Linked DNA regions of Marinomonas mediterranea MMB-1. The protein of the gene in region 1 interacts with the protein of each later gene in a pairwise test. Links are inferred from orthologs where the notes say so. Each region holds a gene or a part of one and is shown in the gene's direction. Other genes may lie near its edges.

Region 1 (10,539 bases):
AGTCACCAAGAGCTAAAAAGGTGTGTTTTTTCTGCGTTTTGTCGAGGTGAGGAATAAGCTCTGTCATTGCGAGAGAGGCTAACTCAGGACGACCTGCTGATAGTAAAGAGCGTTTGATTAGTTCATGACATAGAATCACTTTCGCTGCCGAATTCTTCTGTTTAAATTCAGTCTTTAAAATATGTATTGCTTGGCGTCTGTAGCCCCTTTTTTTATATCGTTTTCCGATTCTGTAAGTGACATAAAGCGCTGTTCCCAAAATGAATAATAGAATAAGCCAGAACCACCAAACTGGTGGCCAGTTTGGAATGGCTTCGGGTAACATGTAGGCTTTGTTTGGCAGTTCAAGTTCCATCTGATTACCTTAAGCATCCGTGACGAAGCAATGAGTTTACGATAGACAATGGAGACTCTTTTAAGTCATAGCTTAGAAATCTCACGCCTAAGGATATTAGGTCTTTTTGTAGCCTTAGTTTATTTAGCTGGTATTGGTTGTCGATTGTGTTTTCATGAGCGGGAGAGATATGTCGCGTTAATTTTCCCATTGAGGTCATAAAGGTGTAAGTGCCTTTTGGTAGCTGCGCAGCGTTCGAGTCTTCTATCACAATCCAAGTGAGCTGATTTTTCTTGGCTAATCGTTTGAAATATTCTTTGTCCGTAGGGCTTAATGAAACTTTGTCTGTCAGGATAATAATGTTGTTAGAACGCAGTTTGGTCGAGGTTTTATCTAAGATATTCACCTCGTCAGTCGTGTGCTTTGTACGTTGTTCTAATCGTGACATGTCGACTAGCAATGTTTGGAACCTCTGCCAGTTTTTTGTCGTTAAGTTTGCATGCCTTTCATTTCCATACTGATAAATATAGCCAAACCTGTCGCCAAGGTGCTTTATTCTTCCACCAATGAGTGCGCCTAATTGCGCGTATCGGGTGGAAATAAAGGTGTCTCTTGTGCCGAAATAGGCGTTTTGAGATAAATCCGTAATCAATACGTGACTGTGTTCTTTTTCTTCCTCGAATACTCTTGTATGCGGCTCGCCTGTTCTTGCTGATACTCGCCAATCAATGTGTCGTGGCTCGTCCGACGGTTGGTAAGCTCTCAATTCCTTTAGCTCAAGGCCATGACCCTTTAATCTCACTTTATGTTCGCCGTGTTCAGAACGAGACTTCATACGGTTTGCTTTTTGTTTTTTTAAAGAGGCGGCTAAGCACATCAATTCTTGAATTGATGTGCTATTGAGTTCTGGCTGCTCGGGGCGCTGTATTCGTTGTAGCATTTAAATAACGGGGACTTTGGCTAAAATAAGTTTGATGATGTCGTCGCTGCTGAAGTTATTTGTTTCGGCTTCGAATGATGGCACGATCCGGTGACGAAGCACTTGAACTGCGATCTGTCGAACATCGTCGGGCGTAACAAAATCTCTGCCCGCGATGAGTGCATTTGCTCTTGCGCATCGATCTAGTGCAATTGTTGCTCTTGGGCTGGCGCCAAATTCAATAAGCTGCTGGTCGTCACTTACTTCATCTATGTATTTTGACGGGAATCGGGTGGCCATAACCAGCTCGACAATATATTGCTCTACCGACTCTGCCATATAGAGAGACAGCGCCTCATTTTGCAAGTTCATAATATCGTCAGGGTTAACAATATTTGTCTGCGAAGATTGCTCTGTTTCACCGCTATCTTGTTGGCGAACTAGGCGCATGACGGCCAGCTCCGTTTCTTTTGATGGGTAGTCAATGATCAGCTTCATTAAAAACCGATCCAGTTGAGCTTCTGGCAGCGGGTAAGTACCTTCTTGTTCTATCGGATTTTGTGTTGCGATAACAAAAAATAAATCCGGAAGGGCGTACGTTTTTCCGCCTACGGTAAGCTGACGTTCTCCCATCGCTTCAAGTAGGGCTGATTGAACTTTTGCAGGTGCTCTGTTTATTTCATCGGCCAAGACAACTTCGTTCATCAATGGGCCGGGGGAAAAAGAAAATTGCCCTGTGTCTTGTTGAAATACATCAGAGCCTGTGACGTCCCCTGGTAATAGGTCGGGAGTGAACTGGATACGTTGGAAACGGGCATTCATCGACTTTGAGAGTGACTTGGCTGCGGTTGTTTTCGCGATTCCAGGAGGGCCTTCCAACAAAATGTGGCCATTAGCAACGAGCGCGATAAGCAGGTCGCGAGTTAGCTCCTCTTGACCGAGGATGGATTGGTTTAGATGCTCTTTTAGTTGGTTTAAGGTGTCAATCATCTAACCTAACTTCCTTATACTTCTATTAAAAATAAGACTTTGAACATATAATAAGGGCAATATTACGCAAATCAATCGGTGTATAACGCTACGCCGATGTTATATCTAATTTTGTTTAGGAACGGAAATGGCAAGAATTGTAATAGATGTCAATTTATCTGCTTTCAAATACAAAGAAATGTACAAAGGGACAGTGAAGAATTTAGTTGCACACAGCCGTGATGGTAGAAAGGTGCAATTACCGCTTATAGCGTTTCAAAAATTTGTTACGCATCATGGATTATACGGTTCTTTTGAAGTTGAATTTGACGAAAACAAGAAGTTAATTGGAATTAATAAAATTAGTTAGCCATACACATAAGAACAACTTAATTATTTTAAAAGGTCTTTATTAATGTACGATCTCGCCAGATCTCTTCTTTTTAAATTGGATCCTGAAGTCTCTCATGAGCTGTCTTTAGATCTTCTTGGTGCGTCGGGGCGTCTCGGGTTAAGCGGTTTGTTTCCAAAAGTCCCTCATTCTTCTCCTATTGATGTGATGGGGTTGAGATTTCCCAATGCAGTTGGTCTTGCTGCAGGCCTAGATAAAAACGCAGATGCTTTTGAGGCGCTTGGTGCGCTTGGTTTCGGTTTTGTGGAAGTGGGTACAGTGACGCCGAAAGGACAAAGCGGAAACCCTAAACCTCGTCTCTTTAGGTTGCCAGAGCACGACGCTGTTATAAACCGAATGGGTTTTAATAATAAGGGTGTTGAACATCTAGTCTCTCGAGTTAAAAAGCACGGGTATAAAGGCATATTAGGCATTAATATCGGTAAGAACTTGACGACGTCTGTTGACGATGCTGCGAGCGACTACCTCAAGTGTCTAGAGGAAGTGATTCCCTATGCCGATTATATTACGGCAAATATTAGCTCTCCAAATACGCCAGGCCTGCGTTCTCTTCAATTTGGTGAAAGTTTAGCAGAGCTAATCTCACCACTTGTAGAAGCTAAGAAGCGATACTTTGAAGAGTATGGAAAAAACGTTCCTTTAGCCGTTAAGATTGCGCCAGATATGACGGATGATGAAATTAAATTGGTTGCGGATACGCTAGTCGAGCAAAACGTAGATGGTATTATCGCAACGAATACGACACTCTCGCGTGATGCTGTAAAAGGACATCGTCATGAAGAGGAAGCGGGTGGGCTAAGTGGTGCCCCAGTACGCGAACAGTCAACTCACGTTGTTCGTATCCTATCTGACTATTTAAAGGATGAGCTTCCCGTTATTGGTGTGGGCGGCATTTTAAGCGGCAAAGATGCGGTCGAAAAATTGGAAGCGGGTGCAAAATTGGTTCAAATTTATTCTGGGTTCATATACAAAGGGCCGGAGCTAGTACGCGAAGCCATCACAAGTACAGACGCGTATTTAAGAGAAGTGAGCCGCTAGAGCTAAAAGGGCCAACTTTGAAGTTGGCCCTTTTAGTATATTCGGTTCTACTTAGAAAGATAAAAGAAGAGGTTACTGAGAGAAACTGGCAGCTTTATAGGTGCCATCAACAGGGGTTAATCCGTTCCACATATCTTCACGTCCTTCACGCCAGCCTGTTAACCAGTCTTGTCGGGCTTGAGTGTGACAACGTTCGCTGAGGGCTTTGGAGCGTCCAGCCATGCCTGCTCTGTAGCCTTTAACATATGCACGTTGATGAAGATCTCTTTTCTGTTTCTTCATAGGAGTTTTCCTCTCATTTAGTTTTTCGTCGTCGAGCTTTAACGAATAGACTAGAAAAAGCGACTTGTCTAAAAACACTTTGCTCTATAAAGAGTAAAAAAATTAACTAAAAAGTAATAAAAATGACAGAAAACATGAATGATCAATTAGATGCAAGCGCTACTTTCTCTATAGAACTTACGTGTCCAATTGGTTTGGAGAACGTTTTAGAGAATGAATTACACGAATTAGGCTTAACAAATACTCGTTTAGGTGAGGCGCAGGTTAAATTAACGTGTGACTTAAGAGGTATTTATTTAGCGTGTTTGTGGTCTCGGGTGGCGACACGAGTAATGTTGCCCCTTACGCATTTTAATATGGATTCGGCGGATGACCTATATCAAGGTGTGAAAAGCATCGAATGGTCTGATCACCTATCTGTTCACAGTACTATTGCCATTGATTGTCACGGTACTAACAAAGAGATTCGCAATACTCAATTTGGTGCACTGAAAACGAAAGATGCGATTGCGGATTACTTCGTGGAAAAATCAGGACAACGCCCAAACGTAGAGAAGCAGCAACCGGACGTTCGTATTGCTGTTCGGGTGAAGCGCGAGAAGGTTACGGTCAGTTTGGACCTGTCTGGCGATAGTCTGCATAAGCGCGGTTATCGTCAACAGGGCGGCATGGCACCACTAAAAGAAAATTTGGCAGCCGGCATGTTGTTGCGTGCGGGATGGTCTAAGAACAGTCAATTTTCTCAACTAGTCGATCCTATGTGTGGGTCAGGCACATTTTTAGTTGAGGCTGCGCTGATCTCATTGAATATTGCGCCGGGTTTGCGTCGTCAATATTGGGGCTTTAAAGGTTGGAAGCAACATGATCATCGTCTTTGGCAGCAGTTGCAGGATTTCGCCAAAAACGAGCGAGTTTCTGTGGACGATTTGACCGTTACCTTTCAAGGTACCGATCGAGAGCAGAAAGCAATCGCTGCCGCCCGTGAAAACATTAAGCGAGCCGGCTTAACGGGGATTGTTGAGGTTTCTTTAAGTGCGTTTCAGGAGCACGACTTTAGCTGGCAGGGCAGTACGCCATTGGTCATTGTAAACCCTCCTTATGGGGAGAGGCTTGGTGATGAGATGGCGCTGATTTCATTGTACTCGCAGCTGGGTTATTGGGTGACGGAGAATGCTTTAGGTGGCGTTTGTGCATTACTGACAAGTAACGACCAGCTTGCAAGACAAGTTCCAATTAGACCAGAAAAACACACTCGGATATTGAATGGCGGTTTGGAGTGTCGTTTTTATCTATTCCCTGTTGTTGAGGGTAGCATTAAGCGGGGTGATAGGCAGCAGGCTGTTATGAGTCAAGGTGCTCAGATGTTTGCTAACCGACTTCAGAAGAATGTGAAGAAGTTTAAAAAGTGGTTAGCTGCCGATAAAGTAAGCTGTTATCGGGTCTATGATGCAGACATGCCTGAGTACGCGGTTGCAATTGATATGTACGATGATTGGGCTCACGTTCAGGAATATCAAGCGCCAAAAAGCGTTGATGAAGAAAAAGCGCGAGTAAGATTAATGGAGATTGTGACAGCCATACCGAGCGCTCTAAACATCCCTGAGACAAACGTCGTTGTTAAGCACCGCCAGCGTCAAAGTGGTAAGCAGCAGTACGAAAAGGTTGCAACCTCTCAACATGAAATGATAGTGCAAGAGCATGGCTGTGATTTTATTGTTAATCTAAAAGATTACTTAGATACGGGGCTGTTTTTAGATCATCGCCCTGTTAGGAAATACATTCAAGACAATGCCAATGGCGTTCGCTTTTTGAATTTATTTTGCTATACCGCCTCTGCTTCTGTGCATGCTGGTCAAGGTGGTGCAAGGTCGACTTTAAGTGTTGATATGTCAAATACGTATGTGGACTGGGCGCGTCGTAATATTGAATTAAATGAATTTTCCGACCGTGATCACGGCGTTGTACGAGCGGATTGTTTTGAATGGTTAAGAAAGTCGACGAATGAATTTGACTTTATCTTTATGGATCCGCCTACCTTCTCAAATTCTAAGAAAATGTCTAATGTGCTGGATATTCAGCGGGATCATGTTGAGTTGATTGACCTCGCAATGGCTCGCCTTTCTGATGGGGGCCAGTTAGTATTCTCAAATAACTACCGACGTTTTGTTTTGGATTCAGAGTTATCTGAGCGTTACGTTGTTAAAGATATTACGGCGCAGACGTTAGACCCAGACTTTCAGAGGAATAACCGAATTCACCAATGTTGGGTGTTTCAAAAACGCGGTTAAATTTCCTAGCTATTGTAGCGTCGTTCTGGCTGTTGTAGAGATACCTTGACTGGTTTGAGCCCAGGTATCTTACATCGAAATTGTTTATGTTATTAAGTTTAAAGTATTAAGTGTCTTATGAAAAATCACTATCGTTTAGTTATTAGTTGCCCTGATCGTGTCGGTATTGTTGCCGCAGTAAGTCAGTTTCTGAATGAGCGACAGGGCTCAATTGTTGAGGCGAGTCACCACACTGATCCTGAGCAAAAATGGTTTTTTATGCGTCATGTGATTGATGCAGAATCGTTAAATATTAGTGTTGAGGAGTTTCGAGAGCAGTTTGCTCCGATAGCAGATCAGTTTGATATGACTTGGTATGTTAACGACAGTGCAGATCGTCCAAAAGTGATGTTGTTGGCGACAAAAGAGTCGCACTGTTTGAATGACATACTACACCGTTGGCACACGGGTGAATTGAGTTGTGACATCGTCGGTGTGATTGCCAATCATGAAGAACTTCGTTCTATGGTTGAATGGTATAAAGTACCTTATCACTGCATTCAGGTTCCAAAAGAAGATAAGATGCCCGCTTTTCAAGCGATAGAGAAGTGCATTGATGACTCTGAAGCGGATACGATTGTGTTGGCGCGTTATATGCAGATTTTTCCAGAGTACCTTTGTGAAAAGTACCGTCACCGCGTTATCAATATACATCACAGCTTTTTACCTTCGTTTATTGGTGCGAAGCCATACCATCAAGCGGCAGTGCGTGGGGTGAAGCTTATTGGTGCGACGTGTCATTATGTGACCGCTGACCTGGATGCTGGCCCTATCATTGAGCAAGATGTTATTCGAGTTCGACACAGTCATACTGCTGCCGATATGGTTCGACTGGGTAAAGATATAGAAAAATTAGTTTTGTCTCGAGGGCTTCGATATCACCTTGAAGATCGTGTGTTGGTGCACGGAAATAAAACGGTTGTTTTTTCTGAATAAAACGCACTTGATGTTATAAGACGTTAATTTTGGCGTTAATAAAGTTTTGTTATTCCAATTATTGTCTATAGTTAGATCATAGAACTTAAAGGCGATTGAGGGTCAGATAATGAAACTTAAATTGACGCCAACCCAAAACCTCTGTGTTGGGTTCTTAGAGTCAGGCTATGAGCTGATTCAGTTGGATGAACAGTTTTTCTTTGTCAAAGGGGATCGACGGCAAAAGGTTTTACCTAAAACATTAGAGGCGCTTGTGAATCGCGGAGCGCTTTTACATCAAAAAGACGGCTCATACTGTCTCACTGATGAGTTTATGGAGCATAGGAGGCGAATGAGGTCTCCCGATTCAGCACAAGCAATAAGGCATTGATGTAAAAGAAGTGATATCAAATGTTTGTGGTGCTCATTCGGTCGTTGGTTGGATGAAAAGTGCAGAATAAAATAAAAAAGCCGCTAGTTTAGCGGCTTTTTTATTTCTGTTAGGTTATGGTTTTAAATGCTTTTTCTATGAGTTGGTTGTGCCAAATAGCATGCCCATTTTAGTTGGAGTGTCGGCTTCGAGTGTTTCTTCCCAGTTTATAGCGTCTTTCCCAAACAAGACGATTGCCGTGGAACCGAGTTTAAATCGTCCTAGCTCGTCGCCTTTCTTGAGCTCGACGTCGTTTAGTTTCTCATAATCCCAAGTGGTGACGTGTTTGCTAAAGGGGGTTGTTTGTCCTACCCACACAGTCTCGATGCTTGCTACAATCATGGCGCCAACCAATATAACGGCCATCGGACCTGCTTTTGTATCAAAGATGCAGACTGTGCGTTCGTTGCGAGCAAAGACGCTAGGAATTTGTTCCGCTGTTACCTTGTTAACTGAAAATAGCTTTCCAGGAACGTGGATCATTTTTTTTAGTTTGCCGTCCAGAGGCATATGGACTCGGTGATAGTCTTTGGGAGAGAGATATACGGTTGCGAATTTCCCGCCAAGAAACTGGGTAGACAGTTCTGAGTCGCCACCAAGTAGGGCGGTGAGGCTGTAATTATGTCCTTTTGCCTGATAAATGGTTCCATATTCGATATCACCTAGTTGGCTTATCGCACCGTCAGCAGGGCAGGCAATACTGTTTTCAGTATTTGTAATAGGACGTAGTTCAGGTTTAATGGCTCTAGTGAAAAAGTCATTGAAATTTCGGTATGAGAAAGGGTCTTCATTGATTGCCTCGCTCATATCGACATTGTATTTTTTAACAAATTGGCCAATGAATGTTTCTTTAACCCAGTTGTTTTCGCATTCTGCGATCCTTCCAACAAATCTGGACAGAGCTTTTTGAGGTGTTACGTGTTGGGCTAGGGCAAATAACTGGTCTTTATTCACGAAAGACTTCCTGTGTAAGTAATGTTATTGATTTTGGATTATTGGCTGACGATAGTGAGAAGTTGTTTCACTATTTTATAGTCGTTCTCACTGAACGCTTTTCGTGTCTCAAGCCAATAGATGTGGTGTTCACCTTCTGAGACTGGTGTCGAGGCGAGTATAAGGTTGCCATTGTCATCGACTATTTGGTCTGAGGTATCGGGCAGTGTCTTTAATACTTGTTGAAGCTTTTTATCCGACAGCAATACAGCGGTTCTTTTCTGTTTTAAGCGGTCGAAGGTGGTTGAAGGGTTATTCCACTTTATCGCTTTTATGACTTCAATGTCGTAGCCATATTGAAGAATGGGAGACAGAGCTCCTTTGCTTTCAGAATACTTGAAAATAATTGTGTGCTGAGCAGAGCTGATGTTTACCCTGATAACTTTCAACACCAGCGCAGCTTTTTGTTTATTGCTCAATCCTGGCGCTTCAAGTGCTTTTCGCAACTGTTGTTCGGGTGTGATGTCGCTTTTTTTGGTTGCTCTGACTTGGCTTGTCTTTGTATACAGAAGTGGTGACAGAAGCTGTCTAGCTAAAGGTGGTTTTGCGTCGCTTATAAATTCGGCGGCTGCTTCCACCGCGCCATAATGCGTCGCTTGAATGACTTTTCCGAGTTTGTCATGTAATACGGCAGCAATGACTCGATAAAAAAACACAAGCTGCTTGCTTCCCCATCCTAGAACATCCGCTTCTTGGGCCACTTTTGATGCGCAATAGGACAATATTAAATGCCCATTTGCGAGAATGGTGAGGCGTTTGTCTTCGGAAAACCCCGGTATTTGATCTGCGTGTTTTGTTAAGTTTGCTAAGCTTTGTAACTCTTTTGCAGACGGTATGTGCTTCGTTAAAAAGGAATTGATCACAATCTCAGGTGCGTTCCAATATTGCATCATTTTCACTGTTAACTCATCAATACGACATCCGAGGTGTTCTAGTTCCGCTTGAGTGGCAGAAATCCCCTTCTTTAATTGATGTGTGATTTCAGTCATTTGCTCATTAGCGTGAAACCATAGAAGCCATCTAACGGCGTTCCTGAAAAATGTCACCCAAAAAACATCGTCAATGTGGCTAATGTTTTTTTCGATTGCCCATCGTTTAGCAATAGCGGCAGCTTCGTAACTGACCTGAATTTCTTTTAAGAAGCTGTTCTGCTCCGGGTTTTTGCGCGAGTATTCATAGGGTTCAAGTTGGTCTAGGACGCGTTCGATGCCACTCATACCAATCATGGAGGCTGCATGATTGGGGGTCTTGATATCGGAACGTTTGTTCGGTACTACCTTGTTCGCTTCATTGAGAATAGCGAACGCGAGCAGAGGCTCAGATGCGATGTTTGAGCGCATTCTGTCTAGGGTTTCATAAGGCGATTTTATTTGATTTTTTAATCTGGCAAGATTGCTCGCTTCGACGGGAAACTTCTTGTCCTTTAAAAAAATTAGCCATTCTTCAAGGTTAAAGGGTGACTTGTTCATCATAGCTCGTTACATTTAAACCCTAAGGGAAAACTCCCGCTGTATTGAATGTGAAATCCTTGATTTTATTAATCATACTGTATATTTCGCACAGAGCATACACTGTGTGAATTTAAGGAATGAAATATGTTTGCACTGCTAGGTATATTAGTAGTCATTGTTAGCGTTGTGACAGGGTATCTTGCTTCTCACGGCAATATTATTGCTTTGTGGCAGCCATTTGAAGTGCTCATCATTTGTGGTGCGGCACTCGGCGCCTTTATGATTGCGAATAGTCTTACGCTTCAAATTCGTGTGTTTAAAATGATCCCTCAGATTTTTTTGGGAAGCCGCCACAAAAAGGAGTTTTATAAGCAGCTTCTCGGTGCACTCTATTCGTTATTTCAAAAGAGTCGCTTAGAGGGCTTTCTCGCCATTGAGAATGATATCGAGCTTCCGTTCGAGAGCAATG
Region 2 (10,534 bases), 990 kb from region 1 along the record:
TCTGCACCAATGGCGGACGTTGTTCTGACGGAGAGTGCCGCGACGGTTATGTTTTCTTTCTCGTTGCTGATTCTTATGCCGATTGTGGTTGCGATATTTTGGGCGCAAAAAGTAATTAACCCTGGACGAGCGGGTTTACTGATGATGTCTGAGGTCATGGTGGCCGTAATTTCTGCCAGTATTATTTTGTCGGAAGAGCGCATGCAGGCAATAGAATGGCTAGGTGCGGTTTTAATTTTGAGCGCCTGTCTGGTTGAAGTATTGGGCTCGATGCAATTAAAAGCGCGCTCTAAACTGTCCACATAGTATGTGATTGCCGACCTAACCTTGCAACTTGACACCGAATTAGATATTAGTTTTGTTGTATCGAGATCTTTGCCAGACTGCTGTGCTCTCTAAAACAGTGCTAAAAGAGACTCAAAGAGTTCATTTATAACGCATAAATTCTGTTTTTCGTCTATTTTTACCTCGTCTTGGCGTTGTTCGAGGTGTCGTGCAAAGACCTCGTATCAGTTAGATTGAATAAAAATAAAATACATTGATTTCTAGGAGGCAAGATGTACCAACGTAAGCTAGGAAAGTCAGGTCTAGAAGTGTCTGAGATCGGTTTAGGCTGCTGGCAGCTCGGAAACGATTTCGGTGCAATTGAAGAGAATGTAGCGCTCGATATTTTAACAACGGCGTATCAACAAGGTGTTACATTTTTTGATACGGCGGATGTCTACGGCGCGGGTTTGTCGGAAGAGCGAATCGGCCAATGGCGCAAGACGTTAGATACGCCTCCTATTATCGCAACCAAAGTCGGACGCAATCCGAACCTTTATCCAGACGGCTATACCAAGGCCGCTGTGAAAGAAAGCTTGGCAAATTCTGCAAAACGCTTGGGAGTTGAGGCGATTGACCTTGCTCAATTGCATTGTGTGCCTCGTGACGTGCTGTTTGCGGGTGACATCATTGCTTGGATGGAAGACTTACAGCAAGAAGGATTGATAAAGCACTTCGGCGCAAGTGTCGAAATGCTTGATGAAGCGCTGTTCTGTTGTAACTCTAAAGCGTTAACGTCATTACAAATTCTGTTTAATGTGTTTCGTCAGGATGCAACGACGGAGCTATTTCCTGCGGCTGAGCAAAACGAGGTCGGAATTATCGTTCGTCTTCCGTTGGCCAGCGGCCTGCTTTCTGGAAAGATGACCAAAACACGTTCGTTCGAACAAGGTGATCATCGAAACTATAATCGAGACGGCGCGGCGTTTCACGTAGGCGAAACATTCAATGGCATTCCTTACGAATTGGGCGTTGATCTGGCAGAGCAAGCTAAGACGATTCTCCCAGAGGGAATGGATCTGGTTGATGTCGCGCTGCGTTGGATATTAGATCACCCTCAAATATCCAGTGTTATAGCGGGGACGACGAAGGCAGAGCAAGTTATGCGTAATACCCAAGCGTCTGCGCTACCTCCTTTGTCCGTTGAGTTACATCAAGCGCTTGCTGAGTTTTATAAACTGCATGTTCGTCAGCATATCAGAGGTGGGATCTAATTTAGGCTCTCTCATCACATTAGGGCGTCTGAACGTTGATTCTCGGCTTCCCTAATGTGTGTCCTTTAATTCGCGTACTCCTCTTTCAATTTGTGTGCCCCTTTCTTAATTCGTGTACCTCGTTCTTAATTTTAGCGCCACTGCGCCAATTGGAATTCCTTTTTCTCTCCTGCTTTTCGTTGTCGAAATACCGTTACAATGCTGGCTCAAATTCATGACCTTTTAATATCGAAGGTCAGTTTGTAAAACTTAATCTCTAACTAGCAAACGGGAATACGCAATGGCAATCACGGCCAACGAAGGAAAGGTAAGTCAGCAATCTACACAATCTACATCGTGGTTAGCCGTCATTTTATTGTGGGTTGCGGGCATCGCGGCAGCCATGCAATTTGCCAAGTTTTCGATATCGTACAATCAAGTACTAAACCACTATCAAATAGAGCCCGCGCTCGCAGGGGCTTCATTATCTATAGTGGGCGTTGTGGGGCTTATTTTTGGCGTGACGGCGGGCATTATCGCTAACAAAGTCGGCTATTTTAGAGTCCTGATCGGCGCGCTTTTCGTCGGTGCTATCATGTCTTTTCTCCAGTCTCTTTTGCCGTCGTTTGAATGGATTTTGCTTTCTCGTTTGTTGGAAGGTTTTTCTCAGCTAGGTGTGGTCGTCGCGGCACCGACTATTATAGCGTTGTTGAGTGCGCCACATCATAAGTCACTTACAATGGGTCTTTGGGGAACCTTCTTTGGTGTTGCGTTTGCTATCAGTGGTTGGGCTGGAAATGAAATTTTAGCTAACTACGATCTCTCTGGGTTGTACTTTAGTCACGCCCTTTTTATTCTGTTTATAGCATTGGTGTTGTTATTTGTTTTAGATAAAAATGAGTCGCGCTACCGATCTGAATTGCCATCAAGCGGCGAATCTTATGTGTCTAAATTGATGAGCATTTATCGGAATCCGCGTACGCTGCTGCCTTGTGTGGTTTTCCTGTTTTATACCTGTACGCTCGTGTCTTTATTGACGTATCTTCCAAACTTTATTGAAGACGCCAATCTGACTGCGACGCTTCAGATCGTGTTGCCATTAGTCAGTACAACAGGAACCTTTTTGGCGGGAGCCATCTCTCAGTATTGGTTACCACCTCAGCGTGTTGCCGTGATTGCGTATATTGGGTTGGGAGTGGGTGCCCTTTTATTAATGTTGAACCCAGTAAGTGAACTGCATTTGTGCGCTATCTTTGGGTTGATGATCTTCAGCGCTGGACTTATCCCAGGGGCGGCACTTTCTTTAATACCAAGGCTTGCGCGCAATAGCTATGAGCAAGGTAACGGTTATGGCTTGATTGCTCAATTAGGGAATTTGGGCGCGACGGTTGGGCCACCGCTTTATGCGGCTGTTATTGCGTTTTCTGGTATCGATGGATTAGCGATTGTTGCGTTGATTGCTTGTGGTTTTGGTGGACTTGCTAGCTTTTTAGTTGGGAGATTAAAGCCCGCTTCTGAATAATAATGAAAAGATTTTTCAGGCATTGGCATAGACATTTCATACACAGCCTTTATAGTACGCTCATTAATCAATTCTCGTATCCTGAGTGATACGTCACATTACTTTTGGAAAGCACATGATCACTGTTTCTAACGTTACCATGCAATTTGGTAGCAAACCCCTATTCGAAAACATTTCCGTTAAGTTCGGCGATGGTAACCGCTACGGTCTAATTGGTGCGAACGGCTGTGGTAAGTCCACGCTGATGAAAATTTTGGACGGTTCGCTGGCATCAACAGCGGGCAACGTGTCGGTTACACCAAATGAGCGAGTAGGTAAGCTGAATCAGGATCAGTTCGCGTTCGAAGAATACTCTGTGATTGACACTGTAATTATGGGTCATAAAGAGCTATGGGAAGTGAAGCAAGAGCGTGATCGCATTTATAGCTTGCCTGAAATGAGTGAAGAAGACGGCATCAAGGTGGCTGAGCTTGAAGGTGACTTCGCTGAAATGGACGGTTACAGTGCAGAAAGCCGTGCTGGTGAGATCCTTCTCGGTGCAGGTATTGCTGAAGAGCTGCATTTTGGACCGATGAGTGAGGTTGCTCCGGGTTGGAAGCTTCGAGTATTGCTCGCTCAAGCATTGTTTTCTGAGCCTGATATTCTGCTGCTTGATGAGCCTACCAACAACTTGGACATTGATTCTATCCGTTGGTTAGAAGGCATTCTGAACGATTATAAGTCCACCATGGTTATTATTTCCCATGATCGTCACTTCCTAAACTCTGTGTGTACTCATATGGCGGACATCGATTACGGTGAGCTGCGTGTATACCCAGGGAACTACGATGACTTTATGCTTGCCTCTACGCAGGCACGTGAAACCATGATGGCGGCCAACGCTAAGAAATCTGCTCAAATTGCAGAATTAAAGCAGTTTGTAGCGCGTTTCTCTGCGAACGCATCGAAAGCAAAACAAGCGACGTCTCGTGCTAAGCAACTGGATAAAATACAGCTGCAAGACATTAAACCTTCCAGCAGACAGAACCCTTTTATTCGTTTTGAACAAGAGAAGAAGCTTCACCGCCAGGCTCTTATACTGGAAAACGTTGGTCATGGGTTTGATGGCGAAACGCTATACAGCGGCGGCAGTTTGATGCTTGAAGCTGGAACTCGATTAGCCGTGCTGGGTGAAAACGGTGTTGGTAAAACCACCTTTTTGCGTGGCTTGATGTCTGAAATTGAGTTTAATAATGGTGACGTTAAGTGGGCGGAAAATGCCGTTTTGGGTTACTGCCCGCAAGACAGTAACGATGATTTTGCGAATGATATGACGATCTTTGAATGGATGAGTCAATGGCGCAAAGAGGGCGATGATGATCAAGCCGTCCGTGGTATTTTAGGTCGCATGTTATTTTCTTCTGATGATATTAAGAAGAAAGCCAAAGTCTGTTCCGGTGGTGAGAAGAACCGTTTGCTGTTTGGCAAGCTAATCATGCAACAGCCTAATGTATTGATTATGGATGAACCGACTAACCACTTAGACATGGAATCGATTGAGTCTTTGAACATGGCGCTGGATATGTTCCAAGGCACATTAATCTTCGTGAGTCATGACCGTGAGTTTGTTTCCTCTTTGGCGACTGAAATTATTCACATCAATGATAAGAAGTTAGATCACTTTAAAGGTAACTACGACGAGTTTTTGTCTAGCCGTGATCTATAATATCTTTTAAAGATTGTGCTCTTATAAAGGTCTGATTCGTTTACGAGTCGGGCCTTTTTATTGAATGTCATGTTGTCACTAAAAATATAAGATTGAGAAGCGCAAGATTGATCATTCTCGGGGAGAGCGTTAGTCGATACACTATTTTTAGCGATCACTGTTTACCGCGATCACTATTTACAGCAATAGCAACTTTAAAACGATCATAATGGATTTCGGACATGACTTATCTGCAATTGGCTTATTTACATCTAGCGACGGTTTTACCCGCCTTTGTCATTGGGACGATACTTCTAGTAAATAGAAAGGGAACGCCACGACATAAGTTGATGGGCAAGTGTTATATGTTGCTGATGGTGATTACCGCCAGTATTACCCTCGTTATGCCTGCGCATGTTGGCCCTCGTTTGTTAGATCATTTTGGATTTATTCACCTATTTAGTTTGCTTGTTTTCTATCATGTACCCAATGCGATAGTGGCAATCCGAAAGGGCAATGTCGCTCGACATAAGTCCAGTATGCTTGGGCTGTATATTGGCGGATTGATCATTGCAGGAAGCTTCGCCTTTATGCCGGGAAGATTGTTGCATACTTGGTTATTTACCTAATCACTGACGGCTTACGCTGCGTCAGCTTCTAAATCCGATTTATCGATCTATCAGGTTTTTTTATTAAATTTTCGCAGTTTAATGGGAAGTTCACAAAGATAAGGGTACAATTGCGCGAATTTTACTCCGTATGATAGTTCAGACGGTTGAAACAAAGCGTTTCACGAGCTGTACTTTCCATCTCGTATATTATAGAGAAACCAAAATGTCGATTGATATCAGTAAGTTACGTAACGTGGCAATTATTGCTCACGTTGACCATGGTAAAACCACACTCGTAGATCAGTTGTTGAGTCAGTCTGGTACGCTTGATCGTAAAGATGAAGGCGCTGAGCGCATCATGGATTCCAACGATCAGGAAAAAGAACGTGGTATTACCATTTTGGCGAAAAACACGTCCATTAAATGGAACGATTACCGCATTAACATTGTGGACACACCTGGACACGCTGACTTCGGTGGTGAAGTAGAACGCGTATTGTCTATGGTTGACTCTGTATTGTTGTTGGTAGATGCCGTTGACGGACCAATGCCACAAACACGTTTTGTAACTTCTAAAGCGTTTGAGCGCGGTTTGCGTCCAATCGTTGTTATCAACAAAATTGACCGTCCAGGCGCTCGCCCTGACTGGGTAATGGATCAAGTATTTGATTTGTTCGATAGTCTTGGTGCGACAGAAGAGCAGTTGGATTTCCCTGTTATCTACGCATCTGCAATCAACGGTATCTCTGGTAATGATCCAGAAGCAATGGCAGAAGATATGACGCCGCTGTACCAAATGATTGTCGACAGTGTTCCAGTACCTAATGTTGATCCAGAAGGTACATTCCAAATGCAGGTTTCTGCATTGGATTACGACAGCTATGTTGGCGTTATTGGTATCGGTCGTATTACTCGCGGCAGTTTGTCTCCAAACCAGCAAGTCGTTATTAAATCATCCGATGATAAAGAGCGTAAAGGCAAGATCTTAAACGTAAAAGGCTACCATGGCCTTCAGCGCGTCGATACAGATCTAGCTTCTGCAGGTGATATTGTTTGTATTACGGGTATTGATGGCCTAAGTATCTCTGATACTTTGTGTGATCCTACTTGTGTTGAGTCTCTACCTATTTTGACGGTAGATGAGCCAACAGTAAGCATGACATTCATCGTTAACGACTCTCCATTTGCGGGTAAAGAAGGTAAGTTCGTTACCACCCGTAATATTAAAGAGCGTCTAGATCAAGAGTTGATCCACAACGTTGCGCTACGTGTTGAGCAAGGCGATACGCCTGACAAGTTCATTGTGTCTGGTCGTGGTGAATTACACTTATCTGTATTGATCGAAAGCATGCGTCGTGAAGGCTTTGAAATGGGCGTTTCTCGTCCAGAAGTTGTTCAAAAAGAAATCGACGGACAAATTCAAGAGCCATTCGAACAAGTGGTTATTGATGTTGAAGAACAACATCAGGGTTCAATTATGGAAGAACTTGGCTTGCGTAAAGCCGAGCTTACTAACATGGAACCTGACAACAAAGGCCGTGTACGTCTTGAGTTCATCGTACCGTCTCGTGGTCTGATTGGTTTCCGTGGCTTATTCCTAACGCTAACGTCTGGTTCTGGTATCATGACAAGTGTCTTCGATCACTATGGTCCAGTAAAAGACGGCGAAGTATCAGGTCGTCAAAATGGCGTACTTGTTAGTATGCTAACGGGTAAAACAGCAGCATACGCTTTGTTTAACTTGCAAAGCCGTGGTCGTCTATTCCTAGGTCACGCTGTGGAAGTATACGAAGGCCAAGTTATCGGTATTCACTCTCGCGATAACGACTTAGCGGTTAACCCAATTAAAGGTAAGCAGTTAACAAACGTACGTGCTTCTGGTACGGATGAAGCGTTGACATTGACGCCACCGATTAAGCACACGCTAGAGCAAGCGCTTGAGTTCATCGAAGACGACGAGTTGGTAGAAGTAACGCCAGAAAGCATTCGTATTCGTAAGAAGCTATTGACTGAAAACGAGCGTAAACGCGCTGGTCGTAAGTAAGTAATACCAAAGCTCAATTAGCTTTTAATCGAGCAGCAGCAAATAGACTCTTTCAATAGAGTTTAGGAGCGGCAGAAGCGCCTTCGGGCGCTTTTGTTTTTTTTAGGGCCTTGTTTCTTGTTAATCGTTCCTTTTCCTTCCTATCGGGTTTTGTGTTTGTGCAGTACAAGATAACCGTCAAAACTGTCTTCTGAAATGTTATATTCCAATGTTATCTAATCAAGTTCACTAAGGATAAATATGAAAGTATTGGTTCAACGCGCAATCGACGCCAGTGTTGTGGTAGAAGGTGAAGTGATTGGCGCAATTGATCATGGGCAGCTTGTGTTGGTGGGAATCGAAAAAGGCGATACTGAAGACGATACGAAGCGCCTTGCTGATAAATTATTGAAATACCGTATGTTCAGTGATGATGACGGCAAGATGAATTTAAATGTTCAACAAGTTGGCGGAGGGGTTCTTCTTGTCTCTCAGTTTACGTTGGCAGCAGAAACAAAAAAGGGCTTACGTCCTGGATTCTCGACGGCAGCAGTACCTGAAGAGGGGAGGCGCTTATTTGATGATTTCGTTGCTAAGGTCAAAACTCAGTACGATAAAGTGGAAACGGGCCAATTTGGTGCGGATATGAAGATTCGTTTTACCAATGACGGACCCGTAACCTTTATGTTGGATTAGTTCAATTTCTTGTAAATTAAGTGAGCGCTTGCTACGTCCCCAAGCGCTGTGCCGACGGACTTAAATAATGTTATTTGGCTGCTGTTTGTTCTAGGGGTGACGTTTCCAGAACACAACTCAGAGAGCTCACCTAATATATGCGAATGCTCAATGGCGCCTTCGTTAAGCGGAATTAAGATCTCTCCTGCTTCGTTTAAAACATTTAAGCGACTATCGACAATAACTCGAGACATGTGAACGGTTGCTGAATCACACTCGCGTGAGTTAGGGTGATGGTTTCCTACTAAATCGATGTGCGTGCCTGCTGCAAGCAATGAGCTCTTGAAAAGAGGTATACTCGCGCTGGTAGCGCAGCTAACAATATCGACGCCAGTGATGATATCTTCTGGTGTCGGGCAGGGAACAACGTCAATATCTGGGCGCTTTTGCCTTACTCGCTCGCAGGTTTTTTCCATTTTGCTCAGTTGTCTTCCGTGGATATATATTTTCTTCAACGGTCTGACTGCTGCATGCGCCAGAGCCATATAAGGTGCCATCGCGCCTGTACCGTATAAAAGTAGTGACTCAGAGTCTTCACGTGACATCAAAGAGGATGCCAATGCTGAAACCGCAGCGGTTCGCCAGTTAGTCAGACTGGTGCCGTCGACTAGGGCTATTGGCACTCCAGATTCTCGATCAAACAATAGGACTTGGGCGGATGTTGTGACGAGACCTTTAGACGGGTTGCCAGGGTAGTTAGTGAAGCTTTTAACGCCAATGACTTCGTCTGTCCAAGCAGGAAGAAGTGCGAAGGTATTATGGTGTTCGGTATCGTCAGAAGGTATCGGATACATCTGTCGCTGAGGCATACCGAAGTCACGGGAAAATGCACTTTTTAAGGCGCTAACTAAGGTTGTGAAATCCAGTGTTGATTCTACCTGTTCAGCGGAGATGATTAGCATGCTTGCTCCTTTCCTGAGTATTTTGTTGAATACGCTTAGTCAATTGTTTGTTTTTTCTACGGTAACGCAATGCAGAGGAGACTTAAAGAGACGGATGGCATAAATCGCGCTGAATTAGAGCTAGCTGAAAGCAAGAGGATAGTATTAAGTGAGTTTAAATCGGGCAGCGTTAAATGGGATAAGATGGGTAAGTGAGAAGCAAAGACAAATCATCGTTTCGTTGGTTTGAAACGTGATTTGTCTACTTTTTGCGAGGAATGAATTCTAGGGTTGAGTCTTCGCTACTTCGCTTTTTTCGTCATCCTTGTTCTTATCCTCTTCTGTTTCGCTTTCAGTCTCTTCTTCTTGTTTTACTGTGCGTCCTGCAAGTAAACCAACTTCAAACAAAAGCCACATAGGGATGGCTAATAACGTCTGAGAGAAAATATCTGGTGGCGTGATCAGCATGCCAACGACAAAACAGCCTAAAAAGACATACGGACGTTTTTTAGATAAGGTGGCAACCGTAGTGACACCTGCTTTTATTAGCAAGTAAGTCGCAACAGGGATTTCGAAGGTTACGCCAAACGCGAAGAACAATTTGAGAACGAAGTTCAAGTAATTGTTAATGTCCGTCATGACGGTGACTTCACCGGGCCCTACTGTGGTGAAAAAGCCAAAGATGAGTGGTAATACAACATAGTAGGCAAACAGTATGCCTGCGTAAAACAGGAGCACGCTTGAGATTAAAAGTGGGATCGCGATGGTTTTTTCGTTTTTATACAAAGCGGGTGCAATAAACGCCCACGCTTGAAATAGCGTATAAGGAATCGTCAGTAAGACGGCAACAGCAAAGGTAAGTTTAAGTGGCGCGAGAAAAGGGGATGCCACTTCTGTTGCAATTAATGAACTTCCTTCGGGAAGAAGTAGTCTTAATGGTTCAGATACCATTAGATAGAGTTCGTTAGCGAAGGCGTATAGACCGACAAAGGCTAACAAAATAACAAGGACGGCTTTTAGAAGCCTATTTCTTAGCTCAATAAGATGAGCTACTAAAGGAGCTTGGCCCGTTTCAGTACTGTCTTGGCTCATTGTTTAGTGATCCAGCATTTAAAACTATGATTAACAGATAACAACGTACGTCTAACGAAATGCTAATTTGCGTTAGACGCTTTTGTAGTCTCTTGTGAGTCTTCCAGAGTGTTCGTAGTCTGTGCAGAAGGAGACGGACTTGGTTGCTCTGCCTCTTGCACGTTATCCACAAGATTAGGTTCCCCAGACTCTGTTAATTGAGTTTCTGGCAAAGGTGTTATCGTGTTTTGAATTTCTCGAGATTCTTTGAGTATTCTTTCATTGGTCTCTTTGATTTTTTGCTGCATCTCTTCTTGATCAAGCTGCGCATTGATTTCACGTTGAACCGATTGAACACTTCTACGAATCTTACGAACCCAAAGGCCAGCCGTCTTTGCCGCAACAGGTAATCTTTCGGGTCCCAAAATCAGCAGCCCGACTACGAATACAACGAGTAGTTCAGAAAGGCCTATATCAAACACGCTTAGAC

Evidence for each region.
Region 2: the proteins of rlmKL (region 1) and typA interact in binary tests that used the Escherichia coli proteins (3 or more experiments, as listed by UniProt). The link is inferred for Marinomonas mediterranea MMB-1 from one-to-one orthologs.

The regions. Positions count from the first base shown.
Region 1 is NC_015276.1:2,826,031-2,836,569, reverse strand. The notes cover bases 3,723-6,659. They hold rlmKL (bifunctional 23S rRNA (guanine(2069)-N(7))-methyltransferase RlmK/23S rRNA (guanine(2445)-N(2))-methyltransferase RlmL), read left to right. Parts: upstream 3,723-4,076; coding sequence 4,077-6,242; downstream 6,243-6,659. Other genes in these bases: purU (formyltetrahydrofolate deformylase), read left to right, coding at 6,360-6,659; rmf (ribosome modulation factor), read right to left, coding at 3,745-3,954. In the rest of the region: MARME_RS12910 (DUF4381 domain-containing protein), read right to left, coding at 1-355; MARME_RS21520 (DUF58 domain-containing protein), read right to left, coding at 360-1,274; MARME_RS12900 (AAA family ATPase), read right to left, coding at 1,275-2,243; MARME_RS12895 (DUF2835 domain-containing protein), read left to right, coding at 2,371-2,592; MARME_RS12890 (quinone-dependent dihydroorotate dehydrogenase), read left to right, coding at 2,638-3,672; more of purU, read left to right, coding at 6,660-7,217; MARME_RS12870 (hypothetical protein), read left to right, coding at 7,327-7,587; asd (archaetidylserine decarboxylase), read right to left, coding at 7,723-8,580; MARME_RS12860 (HDOD domain-containing protein), read right to left, coding at 8,619-10,088; flagellar motor stator protein MotA, read left to right, coding at 10,215-10,539. UniProt on the Escherichia coli protein: Specifically methylates the guanine in position 2445 (m2G2445) and the guanine in position 2069 (m7G2069) of 23S rRNA. Methylation occurs before assembly of 23S rRNA into 50S subunits.
Region 2 is NC_015276.1:3,821,564-3,832,097, reverse strand. What follows is about bases 5,036-7,967. They hold typA (translational GTPase TypA), read left to right. Parts: upstream 5,036-5,557; coding sequence 5,558-7,378; downstream 7,379-7,967. Other genes in these bases: dtd (D-aminoacyl-tRNA deacylase), read left to right, coding at 7,619-7,967; MARME_RS17500 (DUF2306 domain-containing protein), read left to right, coding at 5,036-5,352. In the rest of the region: MARME_RS17520 (DMT family transporter), read left to right, coding at 1-306; MARME_RS17515 (aldo/keto reductase), read left to right, coding at 558-1,538; MARME_RS17510 (MFS transporter), read left to right, coding at 1,819-3,039; MARME_RS17505 (ABC-F family ATPase), read left to right, coding at 3,155-4,744; more of MARME_RS17500, read left to right, coding at 4,966-5,035; more of dtd, read left to right, coding at 7,968-8,053; MARME_RS17485 (ornithine cyclodeaminase family protein), read right to left, coding at 8,050-8,994; twin-arginine translocase subunit TatC, read right to left, coding at 9,259-10,065; Sec-independent protein translocase protein TatB, read right to left, coding at 10,128-10,526; Sec-independent protein translocase subunit TatA, read right to left, coding at 10,529-10,534. UniProt on the Escherichia coli protein: A 50S ribosomal subunit assembly protein with GTPase and nucleotide-independent chaperone activity, required for 50S subunit assembly at low temperatures, may also play a role in translation.